Regions from separate parts of the Rhizobium sp. SRDI943 genome, predicted to be linked through region 3. Evidence: predicted binding sites of a transcription regulator. Region 3 holds the regulator's gene; each other region holds the start of a gene.

Region 1 (7,139 bases), 1.1 Mb from region 3:
GGGCAGCGTAGCGCTTCCATCGCCATTTCGACCTGGCTTTCCAGATCCCAGAGGTTCTGGCTGTCGATGACGTCCTGAAGCTTGGCGCCCTCTTCCGCCGTCTCATCGGAATAGTTCATCATCAATTCATTGTAGCGATCGAGGACAGCCGTCTTCGAGGCAACGCCTTCCATGACGTTCTCGAACACCGTCTTGTTTGCATCGAGGTGCGGCTCCTGCTCGAGGTAGCCGACCGTCGCACCTTCGGCGAGCCAGGCTTCGCCGGTATACTCCTTGTCCTGGCCCGCGATGATGCGCAGTACGGTGGATTTACCCGCGCCGTTCGGACCGAGGATACCGATCTTGGCATCGGGGTAGAACGAAAGGTGGATATTCTCCAGGATCTTCTTGTTGCCATAGGCCTTGTTGAGGCCGGACATATGATAGATGAACTGACGTGCCATGCTGCGCTGCTCCGGGCGGGAAACTTTGATTGTGCCGCTATGTAGGCGAAACAGCGCCTCCGGGCAACGCCGAAACCCGGTTTACTCAGGAATTCCGGTCAAAAGCCCGCAGCGTCGACGACGCCCTCGTCGCAGCCGAACGACGTTTTTCCAGCGCCCTGGATCAGATCGGCAAGCCCGGCACTTTTCGCCGATGCCGCCCCGGCTGCTTCCGAAAGCCCGATCGTCAGCTCGCTGATCATCCTGATATTGCCGGCCCGCCGGCAGCTCATCTTGACACGATCGCCGGCACCCGGCCCGAAGCTCTTGTCGAAAGCCGCCTTGATCGCTTCGGCCTTGACCGGTTTGCCGATATTGGCAGCGAAGAGATCGCGCACGGCCGACGCGTTGAGTGCGCCCACGAGGTGCACGCCGACGCCGAAATAGTCGTCGGCGCTCATCTTCGTGCAGGTGCCGTGCTTCACCCACTCATGCCGTTCCAGGCCGGACTGCGTGCCGGGCATCGCCTTTGCGAGCGCCGCCTGCGTCTCCGCCGCAAGCGTGACCTCCGGCAGCTTGTTCCAGTCGCCATCCTTGTCGGCGGCCTTCTGCTCGGCGCTCACGCCGCAATAATCCTGCCGCATCGGCCAAAGTCCGTGCAACGAAAAGTTCGTCGCGTCGGGGCGCTCGCCGGTCTGGCTCGCACACTCGGCTTTCTTCTGGTTCGTCTGACAAAAGGCCGGCTGCCAGCTCGCCGCCAGAATGAAGCGGGTGCGCCCGCCGGCCTCCTGCGCCACGCCGGCGCCGGCAACAACCATCGACACGGCAAACGTCAAGGTACGCAACTGCATGCTGCTCATTTCAACCCCCAAAAAAGAACAATACAGGAACAAATAAGCATCAAAATTAAAAGGCCGCAACCCTGAATCGCAACAAGGCCGCAAATTGTTATCAGATAATCAAATGCCCATGTTGCAATTACCCGGCGATCTGGTCTGTTGTCGCCGGGAGGACCACATGTTTTCTGAAACGCAAAGGCTCGCCGTATCAGGGGCGTCGCTGGCCTATCACCATGCTGAGGCCATCACCCTTCCACGCGGTATCCTGCTGATATCCCATGGCTTGGCCGAACATTCGAAACGATACCGCGTCTTTGCCGAGACGATGGCGGCACGCGGTTATCATGTCTATGCCCATGATCATCGAGGGCACGGCGAGACGACGGCACCCGACGCGCCGATCGGCCGTTTTGCCCGGCGCGGTGGGGTCGAAAGGGTGATCGGCGACGTCATCGCCATGCGCGGCCACGCGGCCTCCCACCATCCCGGCCTGCCGGTGATCCTCTTCGGCCATTCGATGGGCGGCCTCATCGCCCTCAATGCAGCCGTCACGGCTGCGGCCGACTTCGATGCCGTCGCCGTCTGGAATTCGAATTTCGCCATCGGCCTTGCCGGCCGCGCCGCCCAGGCGATCCTGCTTGCCGAGCGCATGCTGAAGGGCTCCGACGTGCCGAGCGGCCTGCTGCCGAAGCTCACCTTCGGCACCTGGGGCAAATCCATTACCGGCCGCCGCACCGAGTTCGATTGGCTGTCGCATCGTCCTGATGAAGTCGACAAGTATGTCGACGATCCACTCTGCGGCTTCGACGCCTCAGTCTCTCTCTGGCTCGATCTCTTCGAGCTGACCTTCCGCGCGCCGCAGAAAATCCATCTCGACCGGCTGGCGCGGGATATGCCGATCCATCTGGTCGGCGGCGGAGAGGACCCGGCGACGGAGCGTGGAAAAGCCGTGCTCTGGCTGTCAAACCATTTGAAAGGCCAGGGCTTCTCCCGTATCAGCACTGAGATATATCAGGACACGCGGCACGAGACGCTGAATGAGATCGGCGCGGATGCGGTGATCGCAGCCTTCGCCGATTGGTGCGACGGGGCCGTCGCAAAGTCCTGAGCGACCAATATCCTGAGTACAGGGATTTTCATCATGAGCAGCACTTCCGCCCGCCCCGTTTCGTCCGCCTCCGACGTGACGACGGGGCTTGTGCTGATGGTTCTTTCGGTGATGGTCTCGCCGCTCATCGATATCTTCGCCAAGCTTGCGATCACGACTGTTCCATCCGGGGAGATCACCGCCGGTCGCTTCGTCGTACAGGCGCTCTGTATGCTGCCGATCGTCGTATGGCGGCGCAGCTTCGCCGAATTCTCCTGGCGCCAGAGCCTGTTCCATGCCATCCGCGGCGCGATCATCACCGTCTCGATGATCTCCTTCGTCACCACGCTGAAATATATGGCGGTCGCCGACGCGATTGCGATCTTCTTCGTCGAGCCGATCATGGTGACGATCCTCGGCGGCATCTTCCTCAAGGAGACGATCGGCTGGCGGCGCTACACCGCCTGCTGCGTCGGCTTCTTCGGGGCGATGCTGATCATCCAGCCGAGTTTCGAAGAGGTCGGCTACATCGCGCTTCTGCCTGTCGTCAGCGCGCTCTGCATCGCGATCTTCGTGCTGATGACTCGGGCTCTCTCGCATAGGGAGGACCCCTGGTCGATGCAATTCCAAATGAGCATCTGGGGCTTGCTCTTCTGTGCCATCCTGCTTCTCCTGGGTCAGGGAACCGGCTCCGACCTCTTCGATCCCGTCATGCCGGAAGGTCGCGCCTGGTTCTACGTCGCCGGCGTCGGTGCCATGGCGGCAATCACTGGCATCCTCGGCGTCTACGCCTACCGCGCAGCACCGGCCTCGACGCTGGCGCCGCTGCAATATTTCGAGATCGTCTCGGCGACGATCTTCGCCTGGCTGGTCTTCGGCGACTTTCCGGATGCCGTCAAATGGCTCGGCATTGCCATCATCGTGGCATCGGGCTTCTACATCCTCTGGCGAGAGCGCCGCTTTGCTTCAAAGCCCGTATCCGATACATCTGAGGTGACGCTGGTGCCGTAGATATTGCCGGGAGGAACATGACAGAGACCGTGACCAAAAAGCCGCCGCTTGCCGGCATCCGGGTGATCGAGCTTGCCCGCGTGCTCGCCGGCCCCTGGGCGGGACAGATGCTCGCCGATCTCGGCGCCGACGTCATCAAGGTCGAAAATCCCGACGCCGGCGACGATACACGCCAATGGGGCCCGCCCTTCGTCGAGGGCGCCGATGGCGAGAACCTCTCGGCCGCCTATTACCACGCTGCCAATCGCGGCAAGCGCTCTGTCACCGCCGACCTGAAGAGCGCCGAAGGCCAGGACCTCGTCCGCCGCCTCGTCTCCACCGCAGATGTGGTCATCGAGAATTTCAAAGTCGGCGGCCTCGTCAAATACGGGCTCGATTATGACAGCCTGCGCAAGGAGAACCCGAAGCTCGTCTATTGCTCGATCACCGGCTTCGGCCAGAACGGCCCTTATGCCAGCCTCGCCGGCTACGATTATATCGTCCAGGGCATGTCCGGCTTCATGTCGATTACCGGGGAGCCGGGCGGCCAGCCGATGAAGGCAGGCGTCGCCATTGCCGATATCTTCACCGGCATCTACGCCGTCTCGGCGATCGAAGCCGCTCTGATCCACGCTCTGAAGTCAGGCGAAGGCCAATTGGTCGACATGGCCCTGCTCGATGTGCAATCGGCCGTGCTCGCCAATCAGAACATGAATTACCTGGTCTCCGGCGAGGCGCCGACACGCCTCGGCAACGCCCATCCCAATATCTCGCCCTACGAGGTCGTGCCGACGGCGGATGGTTATCTCATCCTCGCAATCGGAAACGACGGCCAGTTCCGTCGCCTCTGCGCCATCCTCGGCCTGGAGACCGTCGCCGGCGACGAGCGTTTCGCCACCAACAAGGCCCGCGTCGGCAATCGCGGCGAAGTGCGCCGCCTCATCTCCACCGAGACGCTGAAATGGCAGAAGGCGGATCTGTTGAAGGCCTGCGAGGAGAATGCAGTTCCATCAGGCGCGATCAACACGATCGAGGAGATGTTCGCCGACCCACAGGTGCAGGCCCGAGGTCTGCGCATCGACCTTGTTGATGCCGCCGGCAGCGTGATCCCAGGGGTCAGAACGCCAGTGGTGCTGTCGGAGACGCCGCTGCGTTATATCAGGCCGAGCCCGCGCCTCGGCGAACACCAGGCAGAAATTCTGGCGGAACTCGCCGAGCGTGAGAGGAAGGCATCGTCATGAAAAAGGCATTCTCATGAAGAAGACGGGCGGAGAACTGATCGTCGAGGCGCTGAAGGCGAATGGCGTCAAACGTCTCTCCTGCGTGCCCGGCGAGAGCTTCCTCGCCGTGCTCGACGCGTTGCGCGACAGCGATATCGACGTCCTCGTCTGTCGCCAGGAGGGCGGGGCGGCGATGATGGCGGATTGCTGGGGCAGGCTGACCGGCGAACCCGGCATCTGCATGGTGACCCGTGGCCCCGGCGCCACCAACGCCTCCGCCGGCCTGCATATCGCCAAGCAGGACTCGATCCCGATGATCCTGTTCATCGGCCAGGTGCAGCGCGAAGCGCGTGAGCGCGAAGCCTTCCAGGAGGTCGAGTTCCGCCGCGCCTTCACCGAATTCGCCAAATGGGTGGGCGAGATCGACGATGCCGCCCGCATTCCCGAGTTCGTCACCCGCGCCTTTGCGGTCGCAACCTCCGGCCGTCCCGGCCCGGTCGTGCTGACGCTGCCGGAAGACATGCTGCGCGATGAAGTCGAGGCACCGCGCGCCAAGCACTATGCCAGTGTCGAGGCCCATCCCGGCCGCCGCCAGATCGACGATTTTTATCTCCGCCTGCTGAAAGCCGAGCGGCCGATGGTGATCCTTGGCGGCACACGCTGGGATGCCGATGCCGTCGCCGATTTTCAGAGCTTCGCCGAGCGTTTCCAGCTGCCCGTCGGCTGCTCCTTTCGCCGGCAGATGCTGTTCGATCATCTCCATCCCTGCTATGCCGGCGATGTCGGCATCGGCATCAATCCGGCGCTGGCAAAGGAGATCAAGGAGAGCGACCTGCTGATCTTGCTCGGCAGCCGCATGTCGGAAATGCCGTCCTCGTCCTATACGCTGATCGATATCCCCTACCCCCAGCAATCGCTGGTGCATATCTATCCCGACGCTTCCGAGCTTGGCCGCATCTATCGTCCGGATCTTGCCATCTGCGCGGCACCTGCCGATTTCGTCGCGGCACTCGCCGATCTGGAAGCGCCGGCCGAACCACACTGGACCGAGCGCACCGCGCGCCTGCACCAGGCCTATCTCGCCTGGTCGAAGCCGCCCTTGAGCGGACCGGGCGCCGTCCATATGGGGCCGATCATGGAATGGCTGGAGGCCAATACCGGGCAGGACGCGATCTTCACCAATGGTGCGGGCAACTACGCCACCTGGGTGCACCGCTTCCATCGTTTTCGCCGCTTCAACACCCAAGCCGCCCCCACCTCCGGCTCGATGGGTTACGGCCTGCCGGCCGCCGTCGCCGCCAAGCGGCTCTTTCCCGAGCGCGAGGTCATCTGCTTTGCCGGCGACGGCTGCTTCCTGATGCACGGCCAGGAATTCGCCACCGCCATCCGCTACGGCCTACCGATCATCGCAGTCGTCGTCAACAACGGCATCTACGGCACGATCCGCATGCATCAGGAACGCGAGTATCCCGGCCGCGTCAGCAGCACCGATCTGACCAATCCCGACTTCGCAGCCCTTGCCCGCGCCTATGGCGGCCACGGCGAGACAGTGGAAAAGACCGAGGATTTCGCCCTGGCGTTCGAGCGAGCGCGCGAAAGCGGCAAGCCGGCGATTATCGAAATCAAGCTCGATCCCGAAGCAATCACGCCCGCACGGACACTGACGCAAATCCGCGAGAAATCCTGATTGAAAAGCAGCATTTGAGGCAGCGTGAACCTCAGCGGGCGAGTTCGCGCCTCAGCATTCTGCCCAGCCGATCACAGCTTGCTTTGGTATATTGTTTGGTTGGCTGCCGCGTGACACCCCGGCGAGCAGTACTAAAGGCCCGTTCTGTGGCAGTTTCCGGGTCTTTGAGTTCCTTTCGGGCAAACTTCAGAAAAAGAGCTTTCGCGTCACTGACGACCTGTGGACGCTTATAATGGATGTCGCAAGTCAATGCGATGACCATGCTCACTGAGGCCACGCCAAGCCCCTGACCTTTGGGGATTGGCGGAAGTTCTTCCGCGGAAGCCACGGAAGCCGCAAGGCTACCGGCAAAACAAAACATCAGCAGGCGCCTCGTCGACATCCGTGTCCCCAAATCAGATCGCAGCCGTGACGATGAACTCGACCTTGTATTTCGGAGCTGCGAGCTTGGCTTCGCTGGTGGCGCGGGCCGGCGGATTGGCCGGATCGATCCAGCCTTCCCAGACGGCGTTCATCTCCGCGAAATCGGCGATGTCGGCGAGGTAGATGATCGTCTGCAGGATCTTCGACTTGCTGCTGCCCGACGCAGCCAGCAGGCGGTCGACTTCGGCAAGCGAGGACTTGCACTGATCGGTGACGCTTTCGCCCTCGCCGACCTGGCCTGCGAGATAGACTGTATTGCCGTGAATGACGGCGCCGCTCATGCGCGAGCCGACGTCGATACGCTTGATGCTCATCATAGTCTCCTGAGTGAATGGAAGGTGGCGGCGCTGAGGTTCAACGCCGGAAAATCGGCGCCCGGAACGGGACTCAATTACGGATATGGTGGGTCTTCTGGTAAATCGCCGTCGAGCGTGCGCCGGAACGGCAATAGCCGAGCATCGGCCGCGGGAA
Region 2 (7,139 bases), 1.0 Mb from region 3:
GCCTTCAGCACGTAGATCGGATGAAGCTCCATCAGCAGCTTCAGCCGCTCAGCCAGAGATGACTTGCCGCCGCCGACCGGGCCGAGCAGATAGAGGATCTGTTTGCGCTCCTCGAGCCCCTGCGCCGCGTGCCGGAAGAATGAAACGATTCGTTCGATTGTCTCTTCCATGCCGTGGAAGCCAACAAAGGCCGGATAAATCCGGATGGTCCGGTTCATGAATATCCGACCGAGGCGCGTGTCCCTGGCGGTGTCGACCATCTGCGGTTCGCCTATCGCGGCGAGCAGGCGCTCGGTCGCATTGGCATAGGCAAGCGGTTCTTTTTTACAAAGGTCGAGATAATCCGAGATCGACATATCGGTCTCGCGACGCGCATCATAACTGCGGGTGAACGCATCAAATACGGATTCGCTCAGCATGGGCCCTCCATTCAAGGTTAATGCCACAGGCTTCAGGTGTCCTTATAACCATCGAGATGGCCATGACGTTCCTGAGAATCAATAGTTTCGTCGGTTATTCCACGCTCACCGGCCGTTTCTAGCAATGCACGAAATTGTGCATCCACCGGTTCTTTAATTACTCTACGAAACTGTTGGTCAGTATAGTGGAGAAAGACGCCATCGCGGTATCAGCACATTTCACGACGTGACAGAAAGATGAAAAAGGTGTGCAATGTCGCCCGTGATTCGAGGTCTCGAAAATCAGCGGTCGGCAGGCGGAGAGCCAGCTTCGATCGGTGAATATCGATGTGCGACGGGCCATATGACGTTCGAAAACTTGGGATATTCTTAGAGAAATAGGCGCATGACGATCATGCGCCGGATATTGCGATCATCTCTCCGCAGGCCTCTCAGCCGTTGAACGCATCCTCGAGCGCGGCGACATCGATCTTGACCATGCCGAGCATCACTTCGGTCACGCGCCTGGCCCGCTCACGGTCGCTGTCGGCGATCATCTCCGAGAGCACACGCGGCACGATCTGCCAGGAAAGGCCCCAGCGGTCCTTCAGCCAGCCGCAGGCCTCCGGCGTGCCGCCATTGCCTAAGAAAGCATCCCATATCCGATCGATCTCGGCCTGGCTTTCTACGAGAATCGCGATCGAGAAGGAATGGTTGAAACTATCGAGCGGGCCGGCCTTCATGGCCAGGAAGGCCTGGTCAGCGAGCGTGAGCTCGATCAGCTCGACGCTGCCGGGAGGCCCGCTCGGCGTTTCCGCCGGCAATATGGTGGTACGGCCGATCCTGGAGTCCGGGATGACAGACACGTAGAATTCGACGGCTTCGCGGGCTTCCTCGGCGAACCAGAGATTTGAAACGATCTTCGGCATGAAACGGCCTCCTTGTTGACGGGTGTTGATCCGGACTGCTGTCCGATGACCCAAGGACGCCTCACCGGCGCCTGATCCGACAGGCCGCGATTGGAATTTTCAGCCCCGCCCGCCCGCATCGCGGCTACAGCCGGGCTCGGCGGCGGCATTACCGCCCGCAACATACCGCCTGGAATAGCGCCGGCTCGGGAATGAAAGCAGAACATCTTTTCTGGTCTTTCCTTCCCGAATCACTACATTACGCGCCATGAGCAATAGTTTCGACGATATGCCCTTCTTCGACGAAGAGCCGGGCGAGATGGCGCGCAAGCCGCAGCCGCCTGCCGCACCCGCCGAACGGGCGCCCGCCGCCGGTGGCGGCATCGCCGCCCGCGCCATGGCGGCTCGCGACGGCGGCAAGCGGCCGGATTATCTCGCCGGGTTGAACCCCGAGCAGACCGAAGCCGTCGAAACGCTTGAAGGCCCCGTCCTCGTGCTCGCCGGCGCCGGCACCGGCAAGACGCGCGTACTGACGACCCGCATCGCCCATATCCTCAACACCGGCCGCGCCTTCCCCTCGCAGATCCTCGCCGTCACCTTCACCAATAAGGCCGCCCGCGAGATGAAGGAGCGCATCGCGCTGCTCGTCGGCGGCGCCGTCGAAGGCATGCCGTGGCTCGGCACCTTCCATTCGATCGGCGTCAAACTTCTGCGCCGCCACGGCGAGCTTGTCGGCCTGCGCTCCGATTTCACCATTCTCGACACCGACGACGTCGTCCGCCTCATCAAGCAGCTCATTCAGGCCGAAGGTCTCGACGACAAGCGCTGGCCAGCCAAGCAGTTCGCCGGCATGGTCGATACCTGGAAGAACAAGGGCCTCGGCCCCGCCGACATCCCCGAGGGTGATGCCCGCGCCTTTGCCAACGGCCGTGGCCGCGATCTCTATTTTGCCTATCAGGCGCGCCTGACGACGCTGAACGCCTGCGACTTCGGCGACCTGCTGATGCATCCGATCGCGATCTTCCGCAAAAACCCGGATCTCCTGAAGGAATATCACGACCGCTTCCGCTATATCCTCGTCGACGAGTACCAGGATACCAACACGGCCCAGTACATGTGGCTCAGGCTTCTCGCTCAGCGCCCTAAGGGCGAGCTGCAGAACGTCTGCTGCGTTGGCGACGACGATCAATCGATCTATGGCTGGCGCGGCGCCGAGGTCGACAATATCCTGCGTTTCGAGAAGGATTTCCCCGGCGCCAAGGTCATCAAGCTCGAGCGCAACTATCGTTCGACCGAACATATCCTCGGGGCCGCCGCCCATCTGATCGCCCATAATGAAGGTCGCCTCGGCAAGACGCTGTTCACCGACCGCTCCGATCCGGACGACGCCAAGGTGCAGGTCCACGCCTCCTGGGACTCGGAGGAGGAAGCCCGCGCCATCGGCGAGGAGATCGAGCAACTCCAGCGGGGCAAGCATCTCTTGAACGACATGGCGATCCTCGTGCGCGCCTCCTTCCAGATGCGCGAATTCGAAGACCGCTTCGTCACCCTCGGCCTCAACTATCGCGTTATCGGCGGCCCGCGCTTCTACGAGCGCCTCGAGATCCGCGATGCCATGGCCTATTTCCGCCTCGTTGCGCAGTCGGCCGACGACCTCGCTTTCGAGCGCATCGTCAACACACCGAAGCGCGGCCTCGGCGATACGACGGTGCGCGCGCTGCACGACTATGCCCGTGCCCGCGATATCCCGATGCTTGCGGCAGCCGCCGACATCATCGAGACAGACGAGCTGAAGCCGAAGGCGCGAAAGGCGCTCTTCGACGTAATTCAATCTTTCCGCCGATGGCAGGAACTGCTTGAAAACACGCCGCATACCGAACTTGCCGAGCAGATTCTCGAAGAGTCCGGCTATACCGACATGTGGAAGAACGACAAGAGCGCCGAAGCACCCGGCCGTCTCGAAAACCTCAAGGAACTGATCCGCTCGATGGAAAGCTTCGAGTCGATGCGCGGCTTCCTCGAACACGTCTCCCTGGTGATGGATGCCGAAACCAACGAGAACCTCGATGCCGTCTCGATCATGACGCTGCACTCGGCCAAGGGTCTCGAATTCGACACCGTCTTCCTTCCCGGCTGGGAGGAAGGACTCTTCCCGCACCAGCGCTCGCTGGATGAGAGCGGCCGCGCCGGCCTGGAGGAGGAACGCCGCCTCGCCTATGTCGGCATCACCCGCGCCAAGCACCGCTGCCACATCTGGTTCGTCTCCAACCGCCGCATCCACGGCCTCTGGCAATCGACCCTGCCCTCGCGTTTCCTCGATGAACTGCCGGAAACCCATGTCGAGGTCGCCGAAATGGAGCAAAGCTACGGCGGGTACGGCCGCGGCGGCTACGGCCAGTCCCGCTTCGACAAGGCCGAACCCTTCACCAATTCCTATTCCACGCCCGGCTGGAAACGCGCCCAGGCCAACAAGACCGACGCCACACGCGACAATTGGGGCACCCGCTCCGGCCACGCCGTCGAACGCATAGGTTACGGCGAAAGCGGCCCGAAGGGGCGCACGATCGAAGGTGAGCTGGTGGCGAAATCGACATCGTCGGAACCGTCGAGATTCACCCCCGGCGATCGCGTGTTCCACCTGAAATTCGGCAACGGCAACATCACCGGCATCGAGGGCAACAAGCTGACGATTGAGTTCGACCGGGCCGGACAGAAGCGGGTCTTGGACGGGTTCGTCGAGCGCGTCTGACCTCGCGTCAGTATGACGCGAAGTTTACCCGAGCATCCGCATCCTTCCGAGCCCGAGAATATCGTTGATCAGGGCAATGCCCATTCCCGCCGCGACGATTCCCAATCCGATCAGAAAGAGCCGGCGAGACCGGTCATATTTGGCGGCAAACAGGGAGTCCCGCGCCAGCAGATCGGCAAAGACTTTCACCTGGACGGCGATGCCCACGGTCAGGAACAGCATCGGCAGAATATCGATGCTGGTCCAGTCATTAGGATTGGAAACCCAGACACTGAGGAAATTGAGCGAGAAACCAAGGATGATCCCGGCCGCCGTCAGCGACCCGTTGCGAAACGTCGCGTCGATCTTTTCGTCGAGATCCGGCTCTGGCATGGCTTCGCTTCCGTCTTGCTTCTGAGGGTAAGAAAGGCAGAAATCATCACCCGGAGCAAGGTCGACCTGAAGTCGCCCCTCGCGGAAAGCAGACGAAATGCCGCAGCCGCGCAAACCCGAGCACTCCGCCCATAGCTCCTCCACGTGCTCCATTACGGCAATTTCGGGCCAACACCGGCATGGATTTAATCGCGCCCAGACAAACCGACCGCCAAAAAAAGCCAATAAATCCAATGAAAAACTTTGGTAACCGAAAAGGTTAACGTGCGTTGCCTCACATCGTCAATCGCACTTCCGCCCTGTCAAAACGTCGCTTTGACGCCTTTCGCAAATCAGCTTAGCCCAGAGGCTGCCCGCCCATGAAAGGCGGGCTTCACGACGAACTTTTCAAAGGAGGTTCCAGTGACCAGTGTTTCATCTCTCGGCAGCACCTTAACTCAATATCAGTCTCCGCTTTCCAGTCTGGACAAGAATGGCGACGGCGTCATTTCGGCGGACGAGTTGGCCGCCGCCTCGCAGTCCTCGACTTCGGCCACGGCGTCGACCGACAGCGACGACAGCAGCACCGATATCGTCAAGAAGATTACCGCCGACATCCTGTCGCTGATGCTGTCCATGCAGAAGACCGACGGCAGTGACGATCAGGGCGACGGCGGCGATCAGAGCGAGGGCGCTTCCAAGGGTGTCTTCGCCGCAATGGATACGAATGGCGACGGCAAGTTGACCGAGTCTGAATTTCTTGCCGCCGATCCGAACAGCATCAAGACTTCAGGCGACAGCGATCCGCTCCTGACCAAAGTGCTGAGCGACATGCAGACGGCCCTTCAGGCCTACCGCAATACCTACGGCGCTTCCGCCGCAGCAGGTGATTCTGCAGCCGACAACGTGGCGGCGGCCTAGCCGGGAGATCCGGGCTCTGCCGGGGGAGCCTCGATCCATCGATGCCGCACAAAAGCGTCCTACGCGGCAATTGCCGCCGTCGCGGGCTGTGTCCGCGATGCGGAAATCATGCACGCGCCTTCCCCTCCGTTCGATTTCAACACGAATTAGAGCATTCTGTTTCGACGACTTACTACCGCTAGTGCCAGATTTAACACTTGCGCGTCCGCGTCTGGAAATCCACTAGTTGATCCATTCAGTGTGCTTGGCGTCTTACACTGCAATAAAGCGAAGGGATTGGCCTTGATGAAAGCGCTGCTGCTCGTCGATATTCAGAACGGCTTCTGTCCGGGCGGCAATCTGCCGGTGCCGGAGGGCGACAAGGTGGTTCCCGTCGCAAACAGACTGATCGACAGCGGCAAATACGATCTGATCGTCGCCTCGCAGGACTGGCATCCGCCGGGCCACGGCAGCTTCGCCTCCGCCCATCCCGGTGCCGCCCCCTTCGAGATGGGAGAACTGTCGGGCAAGCCGCAGATGATGTGGCCCGACCACTGCATGCAGGGTACGCTCGATGCCGAACTGCACCCCGAGCTCAAATCCGAAGAGATCGACCTGATTCAGCAGAAGGGCGAGGATCCTGATATCGACAGCTATTCGGCCTTCCGCGACAATGACCGCGATGCCTCGACCGGCCTTTCCGATTTCCTTGAGGATCAGGGGGTCACCGACCTCGACGTCTGCGGGCTGGCGACCGACTATTGCGTCAAGTTCTCCGCGCTCGACGCGCTGGAGATGATGCCGGGTGTCCGCGTCCGCTTCATCGAGGATGCAAGCCGCGGCATCACGCCCGAAGGCGTCGCCGCCGCCATCGAGGAGATGCGGGCGCATGGCATCGCGATCGTCGACAGCACCAAGATCCTGGCCGGCTAGTTCAGCTCGGATACCGCCCGAAAAACCGCGTCGGATGTCGGATCGGGGCAAGCCAATCCGTCCTTGGCTCTGAACACACCAACAATGGGAGTCGAGAGATGAGAAAGCTTGTTGCTGCAGCCTTCGTCAGTTTGGACGGTGTCATGCAGGCGCCGGGCGGGCCGCGGGAGGATCCGACCGGCGGCTTCACGCAGGGCGGCTGGACCGTTAACTATTGGGACGAGCCGATGGGCCAGTTCATGGGCGGGATCTTTACCGATCCCTTCGAACTGGTGCTCGGCCGCAAGACCTACGAAATCTTCGCCGCGCACTGGCCCTTCGTAGGGAAAGACGATCCGATTGGCAAGGTCTTCAACGCCGTGACCAAATATGTCGCGACCACTTCCACGCAGCCGCTCACCTGGGCAAATTCCGTCGCTCTGCGCGGCGATGCAGCTGCCGAAATCGCCCGGTTGAAGCAGCAGGATGGCCCCGCCCTCCTGACACAGGGCAGCAGCGGCCTGTTGCAGACCCTATTGGCGCATGACCTGATCGACGAGCTCCGGCTTCTGACTTTCCCGCTCGTGCTTGGCCCGGGCAAACGCCTGTTCGGTCAAGGCGCCAAGCCGGAGGCGCTGAAGCTCACCGCCAACACGATATCGACGACAGGCGTGATCATGAGCGTCTACGAGCGTGCCGGCGCAATCAAGACAGGCACATTCGAGCTGGCGCAGCCCTCGGAGGCTGAGATCGAACGCCGGGAGCGAATGAAGCGCGAAGGCTGAACGCGCCTCCACGGTTGCGGGGCCGCGAGCGCCGTCCCGTCCCGCTTATAGGCTCCTGCCCTTCTTCTTCTGGTCGCGCTCCAGTCGCGGCACCACTCCCGAAGGTATTGCCGCCGCGATCGGCGAGATGCCGGCG
Region 3 (7,139 bases):
GCTTCTTCTCGATGAAATATTCGTCGGTGAGCGCGATGCGCTCCAGCTCCATCGCCACTTCGAGCAACGGATCGTCCTTGATGCCGAGTTCGCCGAGCACTTCATGCGTCGTCTTCTGCATGATCTTGGCGCGCGGATCGTAGTTCTTGTAGACCCGGTGACCGAAGCCCATCAGGCGGAACGGATCATTCTTGTCCTTGGCGCGGGCGACATATTCCGGAATGCGGTCGACCGTGCCGATTTCCGTCAGCATGTTGAGGGCTGCTTCGTTAGCACCGCCGTGAGCGGGCCCCCAGAGGCAAGCAATGCCGGCGGCGATGCAGGCGAACGGGTTGGCACCCGATGAACCGGCGAGACGGACGGTCGAGGTCGAGGCGTTCTGCTCATGATCGGCATGCAGGATGAAGATGCGGTCCATGGCGCGGGAAAGCACCGGATTGACCACATATTCCTCGCAGGGCACAGCAAAGCACATGCGCAGGAAGTTCGAGGCATAGTCGAGGTCGTTCTTCGGATAAACGAAGGGTTGGCCGATATGGTATTTGTAGGCCATCGCGGCAAGCGTCGGCATCTTGGCGATCATGCGCAGGCTGGCGACCATGCGCTGGTGCGGATCGGTGATGTCGGTGGAGTCGTGATAGAAGGCCGACAGTGCGCCGACGCAGCCGCACATGACGGCCATCGGATGCGCATCGCGGCGGAAGCCGGTGAAGAAGCGGCTCATCTGCTCGTGTACCATGGTGTGGTGCGTAACGCGGTAATCGAAATCCTTCTTCTGCACGGTGGTCGGCAGTTCGCCGTAAAGCAGGAGATAGCAGACTTCGAGGAAGTCGCCATGCTCGGCGAGCTGCTCGATCGGATAGCCACGATGCAGCAGGACACCTTCGTCGCCGTCGATGTAGGTGATTTTCGATTCACAGGATGCGGTCGAGGTAAAACCCGGATCGTAGGTGAAGGAAGCGGTGTTCTTGTAGAGGGCACCGATATCGATGACGCTCGGGCCGATCGTGCCGCTTTTGACAGCAAGGTCGACAGACTTGTCACCGATTTTTATTGTAGCGCTTTGATCCGTCATGCTGATCCTCCGAAATGGCGGTGGCGCCATAAAAGCGCCATAGGGGTTAAGCGTCCTCACCGATAGCTATATGATCGCGAAGCTAATGCCAAGTTACTGTGATGGCATTTTGTGCAATGCGGTATCACCTTTTAGGCACTGCAGCGATGAGCCACACGCATATCGGAAGCCGATGATTCGACTGGTCTTTTGGGGCTCGCGATTTTGCCTCATATTTCAATCGATTATGCTTGCCGGATTTGATTGGAGGTTGCATTCTGACTGCCTTCGCAGCCGGGCTTGGGCGGTTCATGCAGGAGTTGACGTCAGTCGAATTGCGGCCGGAAACAGGCGAAGGCCTTGCCGGCTCCTCCAATTTTTCACCACCAGTCGTGGTGACGCGACCGGCAAGGACGCAGTCGGCAATACCATTGCGCCACCGGCTGCCGGCCGCAGCCTCGCACTTGCTGCGTGCCGGCATGCGCATGCTGGGCGAGGAGACGGACCATGGCCGCCTGCTGCTGTTCTCGCCGGTCTTCCTCGGCGCCGGGTCAGCCATCTGGTTTCTCGCGGCATCGGATTTTCCGCTCACTGCATCGCTGCTCTGCCTGTTGGTGCTGACCGTCGCAGTTCTCATCGCCAGCCGCAACCGGGCGGCATTGCGGGCAGCGCTGCTGGCGCTTTCGCTCGTGGCTTGCGGCATAGTCTCGGCGCAGTTCGAGAGCTGGCGGGCTTCGACCGTGATCCTCGATTCATCAGTGACGACGACGGTGACCGGCCGCGTCGAGCGGCGCGAAGGCGATGGTCGCGGCCGGTGGCGCTACATTCTTACCGTCACCGGCACTGAAGCGCCTCAGGTCAAGCGGCCGCCGGAACGCATCACCGCCATCGCCCGCGGTGCGGACGCAGCCTTCGAGATCGGCGATATCATCACCGGCAGGGCGCGGCTGACGCCGCCGGCGGGCCCAGCACTTCCCGAGCTCAACGACTTCTCCTTCAGTGCCTATTTCGACGGCATCGGCGCCAACGGCTTCTTCTACGGTGCACCGACGAAGGACGATGCGCAGGCAGGTCCGCAGGCTGCAAGATCGGCGGTGGAAGCGCTGCTCGAAGGGCTCTACCGGCTGCGCAGCGGCATTGGCGACCGGATAAGGTCGATCCTGCCCGGCGATACCGGCGCTTTTGCCGCCGCACTGGTGACGGACGAGCGGCGCGCCATCTCGGATGCGACGACGGAGGCACTACGCCAGTCCGGTCTGGCTCATATCATCGCCATCTCCGGTCTCAACATGGCGCTGTCGGCCGGCATCTTCTTCGTCGGCTTTCGGATGCTGCTCAGCATCTTTCCCGGTATCGCTGAGGCCTACCCGACGAAGAAGATCGCTGCCGCCGGCGCGCTCATCGCCGTTACTGCCTATTTCCTGATTTCGGGCTTTGCGGTCTCTGCCGAGCGCGCTTTCATCATGATGGCCATCATGTTGATTGCCGTCTTCTTCGACCGGCCGTCGATCAGCCTGCGCAATGTCGCGCTTTCCGCCCTCGTCATCATCCTCATTTCACCGTCCGAGGTCTTAGGTCCGAGCTTCCAGATGTCCTTTGCCGCGACATTAGCGCTGGTCTCGGGCTATCAGTTGTGGAAGGACCGGCGCGTCCGCGAAAACGCCTTTCTGAAGCTACCTATCATCAGGCCCGTCGTTACGGTTGCCGGTTTCTTCGGCGGCGTCTTCCTGACTTCGCTGATCGGCGGTCTTTCCACCGCGCTGTTTTCGATCGAGCATTTTCATCGCCTGACCGCCTACGGCCTGCCGGCAAACCTCGCGACGATGCCGATCATCTCCTTCATCGTCATGCCGGCCGGCTTGCTGGCGATGCTGCTCATGCCTTTCGGTCTGGATGTTTTGCCCTGGAAGGTCGTCGGATTCGGCCTCGATCTGGTGATCGCGGTCGCAAAGACGGTGTCCGGCTGGGATGGCAATATCGACGTCGGCCGCTTGCCCGCCTGGTATTTCGCGGTCGCCGTGGCAGGCTTTCTGCTGCTGACGCTGCTCCGCACCCGGCTGCGCCATATCGGCACATCAATCATCGCGGTCGCAACGCTCATCCTGTTGCTTCTACCGGTTCCCCGGCCGCCGGATCTGGTGATTTCGGAGGATGGCAGTCTCGTCGCGGTGGTCGAAGCGGCAGCAATGGCTTCCAACCGTGAAAGACCACCGGATTTCATCTTCGACCAGTGGCAGAGAGCCCTGGTCCTGCCGAGACATGATCCGCCGAAGATGCTGGATGGTCCTGCTATCCCGCAGGTAGGAGAAGACCGCCGCGTCAAGCTTTCCCGCGATCAGCAGAACGAAGCGAGGACAGCGATGCGGGCGGCCGCAGCGGCCGGTGAAGCAAACCGCTTTTCCTGCGTCAAGAGGGCCTGGTGCGCATCAAGGCTTGGCAATGGTCGTGTGGTTGCTGTCATCGACAATGCCGCCTATCTCGGCCCGGCATGCGACGCGGCCGATATCATCGTGACGTCGGTCCGCCTGCGTTTCAACAGCTGCCGCTCAGGTGCGACGCTCTTCACCGGCGAGACGCTGCGCAGGACCGGATCCATCGAGTTGCGCTTCGCGGACGCCGGCCTGGAGGTGGCAACCGCATTTGACGCATTGTCGCGACCATGGATGCGCCATCGCGCCTTTGACTGGCGCAGCAACAGCTTTACCGAATCCGGCCTAACCGATGTCAGTGATAGCGGCGAATGAGGCCGACGAGTTTGCCCTGCACCTTAACACGGTCTGGTCCGAAAATCCGGGTCTCGTAAGCCGGGTTGGCCGCTTCCAGTGCGATCGAGGCGCCCTTGCGGCGGAAGCGCTTGAGTGTCGCTTCTTCGTCATCGACGAGTGCAACAACAATGTCGCCAGGACTTGCGGTGCTGCCATTGCGGATGATCACGGTGTCGCCGTCGAAGATGCCGGCGTCGATCATCGAATCGCCCTTGACCTCGAGCGCATAATGTTCACCGGAGCCGAGCATGTCGGCCGGAACGGCGATGTCGTGGGTGTTGTTCTGGATCGCCGAAATCGGCACACCGGCGGCGATTCTGCCCATGACCGGCACGGAAACCGAGTTGCCGTTGTCGGCGACGGGTTTTGCGGGAGCAGGGGCGGCGACCGGCTGAGGTTTGCCCAGGCTGCCTTCGATGACGCTCGGCGAAAAGCCGCGCCGCGGCTGGATGCTGGGGCTGTAGGCCTCCGGAAGCTTGATGACCTCGAGCGCGCGGGCGCGGTTCGGTAGGCGGCGAATGAAGCCTCGCTCCTCTAGCGCTGTAATCAAGCGATGAATCCCGGACTTCGAGGCGAGGTCCAGAGCATCCTTCATTTCGTCGAAAGACGGTGGAACGCCGGATTCTTTCATGCGCTCGTGAATGAAAAGGAGAAGCTCCTGTTGTTTGCGCGTGAGCATCGACGTTGTGACCTCGTGATTGAAACAAATCCAGAACAGACACTATATGTTCCATATGTGTTCCGCAAGTAGCTAAATTTCCGTAAAACTTGGCGCCAACTCGTTGAGATTTTTATTTTCATTCGCCGGATTGGGACACATCTCTTGTATTGAGGGGCGCGCCGTCGCACATCTCTTGCCGTTTCCAGGAGGGATATGATGAACGAGCATTCCGCCAAACCGCACCCGCTGGATCATGTCGTGCTGCCGGTCGTCAATATCGATCTGGCGCGCGAGAGGCTCGGCAAGCTCGGCTTCACCGTTGCCGCCGATGCGCGCCATCCCTTCGGAACGGAAAACGCCTGCGTCTTTTTTGCCGACAAGACCTATCTGGAGCCACTCGGGATTGCGAGCGTCGAGGAGAGCGAGGCATCGGCGCGCCAAGGCAATGTCTTCACTGCCCGCAACCAGGCCGTCCGTTTCCGCTGTGGCGAGGAGGGGCTTTCGGGGCTGGCTTTCGGCAGCAAGGATGCCGGCATCGATCATCAGAATTTCGTCGGCAACGGATCGAGCGCCGGCGAGATGCTGCAGTTCACCCGGCCGATGACGATGCCGGACGGTTCCGAGACGATTGCCGGCTTCAAGCTGGCTTTCGCCGCCGACCTGCGCGCGCCGGATCTCCTGCTTTTCACCGTCGAGCGCGTCAATCCGCTACCGGCCGAGCGCGCCGCGCTGGAGACGCATGCCAATGGCGTGACCGGCATAGTCGAGATAGCGCTTTGCGCGCCTGATGCTGCCGCCTTCGCAGCCTTCGTCAGCCTTGCCGTGGCGCAATCGGCAGTCGAGAAAACCGGTTTCGGCGCCAATATCGCGGCATCGAATGCGAAAATCAGCCTGATGACGCGGGAAGGGCTGGAGGCCTATTTCGACATCGCCGACTCATCCGCAGATCGCGGCCTGCGCGGCCGGGCAATCCTCTTCGCTGTCGCCGATCTTGCCGTGACAGAAGCGCATTTGGCTGCTAACGGGGTGACATACACGCGCAAGAACAATCGCATTCTGGTGAAGCCCGCGCCCGGGCAGGGCACGCTCTTCGCCTTCGAGGAAACACGATGAGCACTGATACGAATTCCGAAGTCAGGGTCGGCGAAGGCCAAGGCCAGGTCACCTTTTCCAATACCGGCCGCCTGTCGCTGATTGCCGGTCCCTGCCAGATGGAGAGCCGCGACCACGCCTTCATGGTTGCCGGCACGCTGAAGGAGCTTTGCGGAAAGCTCGGCATCGGCCTCGTCTACAAGAGCTCCTTCGACAAGGCGAACCGGACCTCGCTGTCGGCCGAACGCGGTATCGGGATCGAGAAGGGCATGGAGGTCTTTGCCGACCTCAAGAAGGAATTCGGTTTTCCCGTCCTGACCGACGTTCATACCGCCGAGCAATGCGCGGAGGTGGCAAAGATCGTCGACGTCCTGCAGATCCCGGCCTTCCTCTGCCGCCAGACCGACCTTCTCATCGCCGCCGCCAAGACCGGCCGCGTCGTCAATGTCAAGAAGGGCCAGTTCCTCGCTCCCTGGGATATGAAGAACGTCCTTAAGAAGCTCAATGCCAGCGGCAATCCGAACGTGCTGCTGTGCGAGCGCGGCGCCTCATTCGGCTACAATACGCTGGTCTCCGACATGCGCTCGCTGCCAATCATGGCGGCGATGGGTGCGCCCGTTATCTTCGATGCGACCCATTCCGTGGCGCAGCCGGGCGGGCAGGGCGAATCCTCCGGCGGTCAGCGGGAATTCGTGGAAACACTGGCGCGCGCAGCGGTGGCTGCCGGCATTGCCGGCGTCTTCGTCGAAACCCATCAGGACCCCGACAATGCCCCTTCCGACGGCCCGAACATGGTCTATCTCAAGGACATGCCGCGGCTTCTCGAAAAGCTGCTCGCCTTCGATGCGGTCGCCAAGGCTTGACGTTCAACAGTCTGACATGATCGTGCTATAGGCCACATCCGAACGCTGGTCCGACGGCTATTGCAGCATTGTAATTTGCACGCCTTCGACTAAGACAGGTTTCGAACCATTTATCACCCACCGAGCAGGAAGAACCCATGACTGCAATCACCGATATCATCGCCCGCGAGATTCTCGATAGCCGTGGCAACCCCACCGTCGAAGTCGATGTCTATCTCGAAGATGGCAGCATGGGCCGCGCGGCCGTTCCCTCGGGCGCCTCGACGGGCGCGCATGAGGCGGTCGAACTGCGTGACGGCGGCAAGCGCTATCTCGGCAAGGGCGTCGAAAAGGCGGTCGAAGCCGCCAACACCGAGATCTTCGACGCGATCGGCGGCATCGATGCCGAAAACCAGATCCAGATCGACAACATCATGATCGAGCTGGACGGCACGCCGAACAAGTCGCGCCTCGGTGCCAACGCCATCCTTGGCGTGTCGCTCGCCGTCGCCAAGGCTGCCGCCCAGGCGTCCGGCCTGCCGCTCTACCGTTATGTCGGCGGTGCTTCCGCCAGCCTGCTGCCAGTGCCGATGATGAACATCATCAATGGTGGTGCCCATGCCGACAACCCGATCGATTTCCAGGAATTCATGATCCTGCCGGTCGGCGCCGATTCGATCGCCGAAGCCGTGCGCATGGGTTCGGAAGTCTTCCATACGCTGCGC

What was found. The regulator LexA, encoded in region 3, represses DNA repair genes until DNA is damaged. The targets are predictions, from matches to a motif close to TGTTCNNNNTGTGTTCNG.
Region 1: the regulator LexA is predicted to act here: its motif matches at 1,297-1,314, upstream of AC245Y_RS15000 (ribonuclease T2 family protein).
Region 2: the regulator LexA is predicted to act here: its motif matches at 1,515-1,532, upstream of AC245Y_RS14705 (ATP-dependent helicase).

The regions. Positions count from the first base shown of each region.
Region 1 is NZ_CM172787.1:2,904,272-2,911,410, forward strand. It holds gene ettA (energy-dependent translational throttle protein EttA) at 1-443, opposite strand, end outside; gene AC245Y_RS15000 (ribonuclease T2 family protein) at 542-1,282, opposite strand; gene AC245Y_RS15005 (alpha/beta fold hydrolase) at 1,440-2,369, shown strand; gene AC245Y_RS15010 (DMT family transporter) at 2,403-3,359, shown strand; gene caiB (succinate--glutarate CoA-transferase) at 3,377-4,579, shown strand; gene AC245Y_RS15020 (thiamine pyrophosphate-binding protein) at 4,593-6,245, shown strand; gene AC245Y_RS15025 (hypothetical protein) at 6,277-6,627, opposite strand; gene AC245Y_RS15030 (RidA family protein) at 6,641-6,982, opposite strand; gene AC245Y_RS15035 (protein tyrosine phosphatase family protein) at 7,056-7,139, opposite strand, start outside.
Region 2 is NZ_CM172787.1:2,837,175-2,844,313, forward strand. It holds gene AC245Y_RS14695 (PrkA family serine protein kinase) at 1-419, opposite strand, end outside; gene AC245Y_RS14700 (VOC family protein) at 851-1,327, opposite strand; gene AC245Y_RS14705 (ATP-dependent helicase) at 1,575-4,055, shown strand; gene AC245Y_RS14710 (hypothetical protein) at 4,080-4,427, opposite strand; gene AC245Y_RS14715 (EF-hand domain-containing protein) at 4,830-5,327, shown strand; gene pncA (bifunctional nicotinamidase/pyrazinamidase) at 5,613-6,239, shown strand; gene AC245Y_RS14725 (dihydrofolate reductase family protein) at 6,338-7,003, shown strand.
Region 3 is NZ_CM172787.1:1,807,697-1,814,835, forward strand. It holds gene gltA (citrate synthase) at 1-1,075, opposite strand, end outside; gene AC245Y_RS09540 (ComEC/Rec2 family competence protein) at 1,366-3,798, shown strand; gene lexA (transcriptional repressor LexA) at 3,779-4,498, opposite strand; gene AC245Y_RS09550 (VOC family protein) at 4,697-5,593, shown strand; gene kdsA (3-deoxy-8-phosphooctulonate synthase) at 5,590-6,435, shown strand; gene eno (phosphopyruvate hydratase) at 6,573-7,139, shown strand, end outside.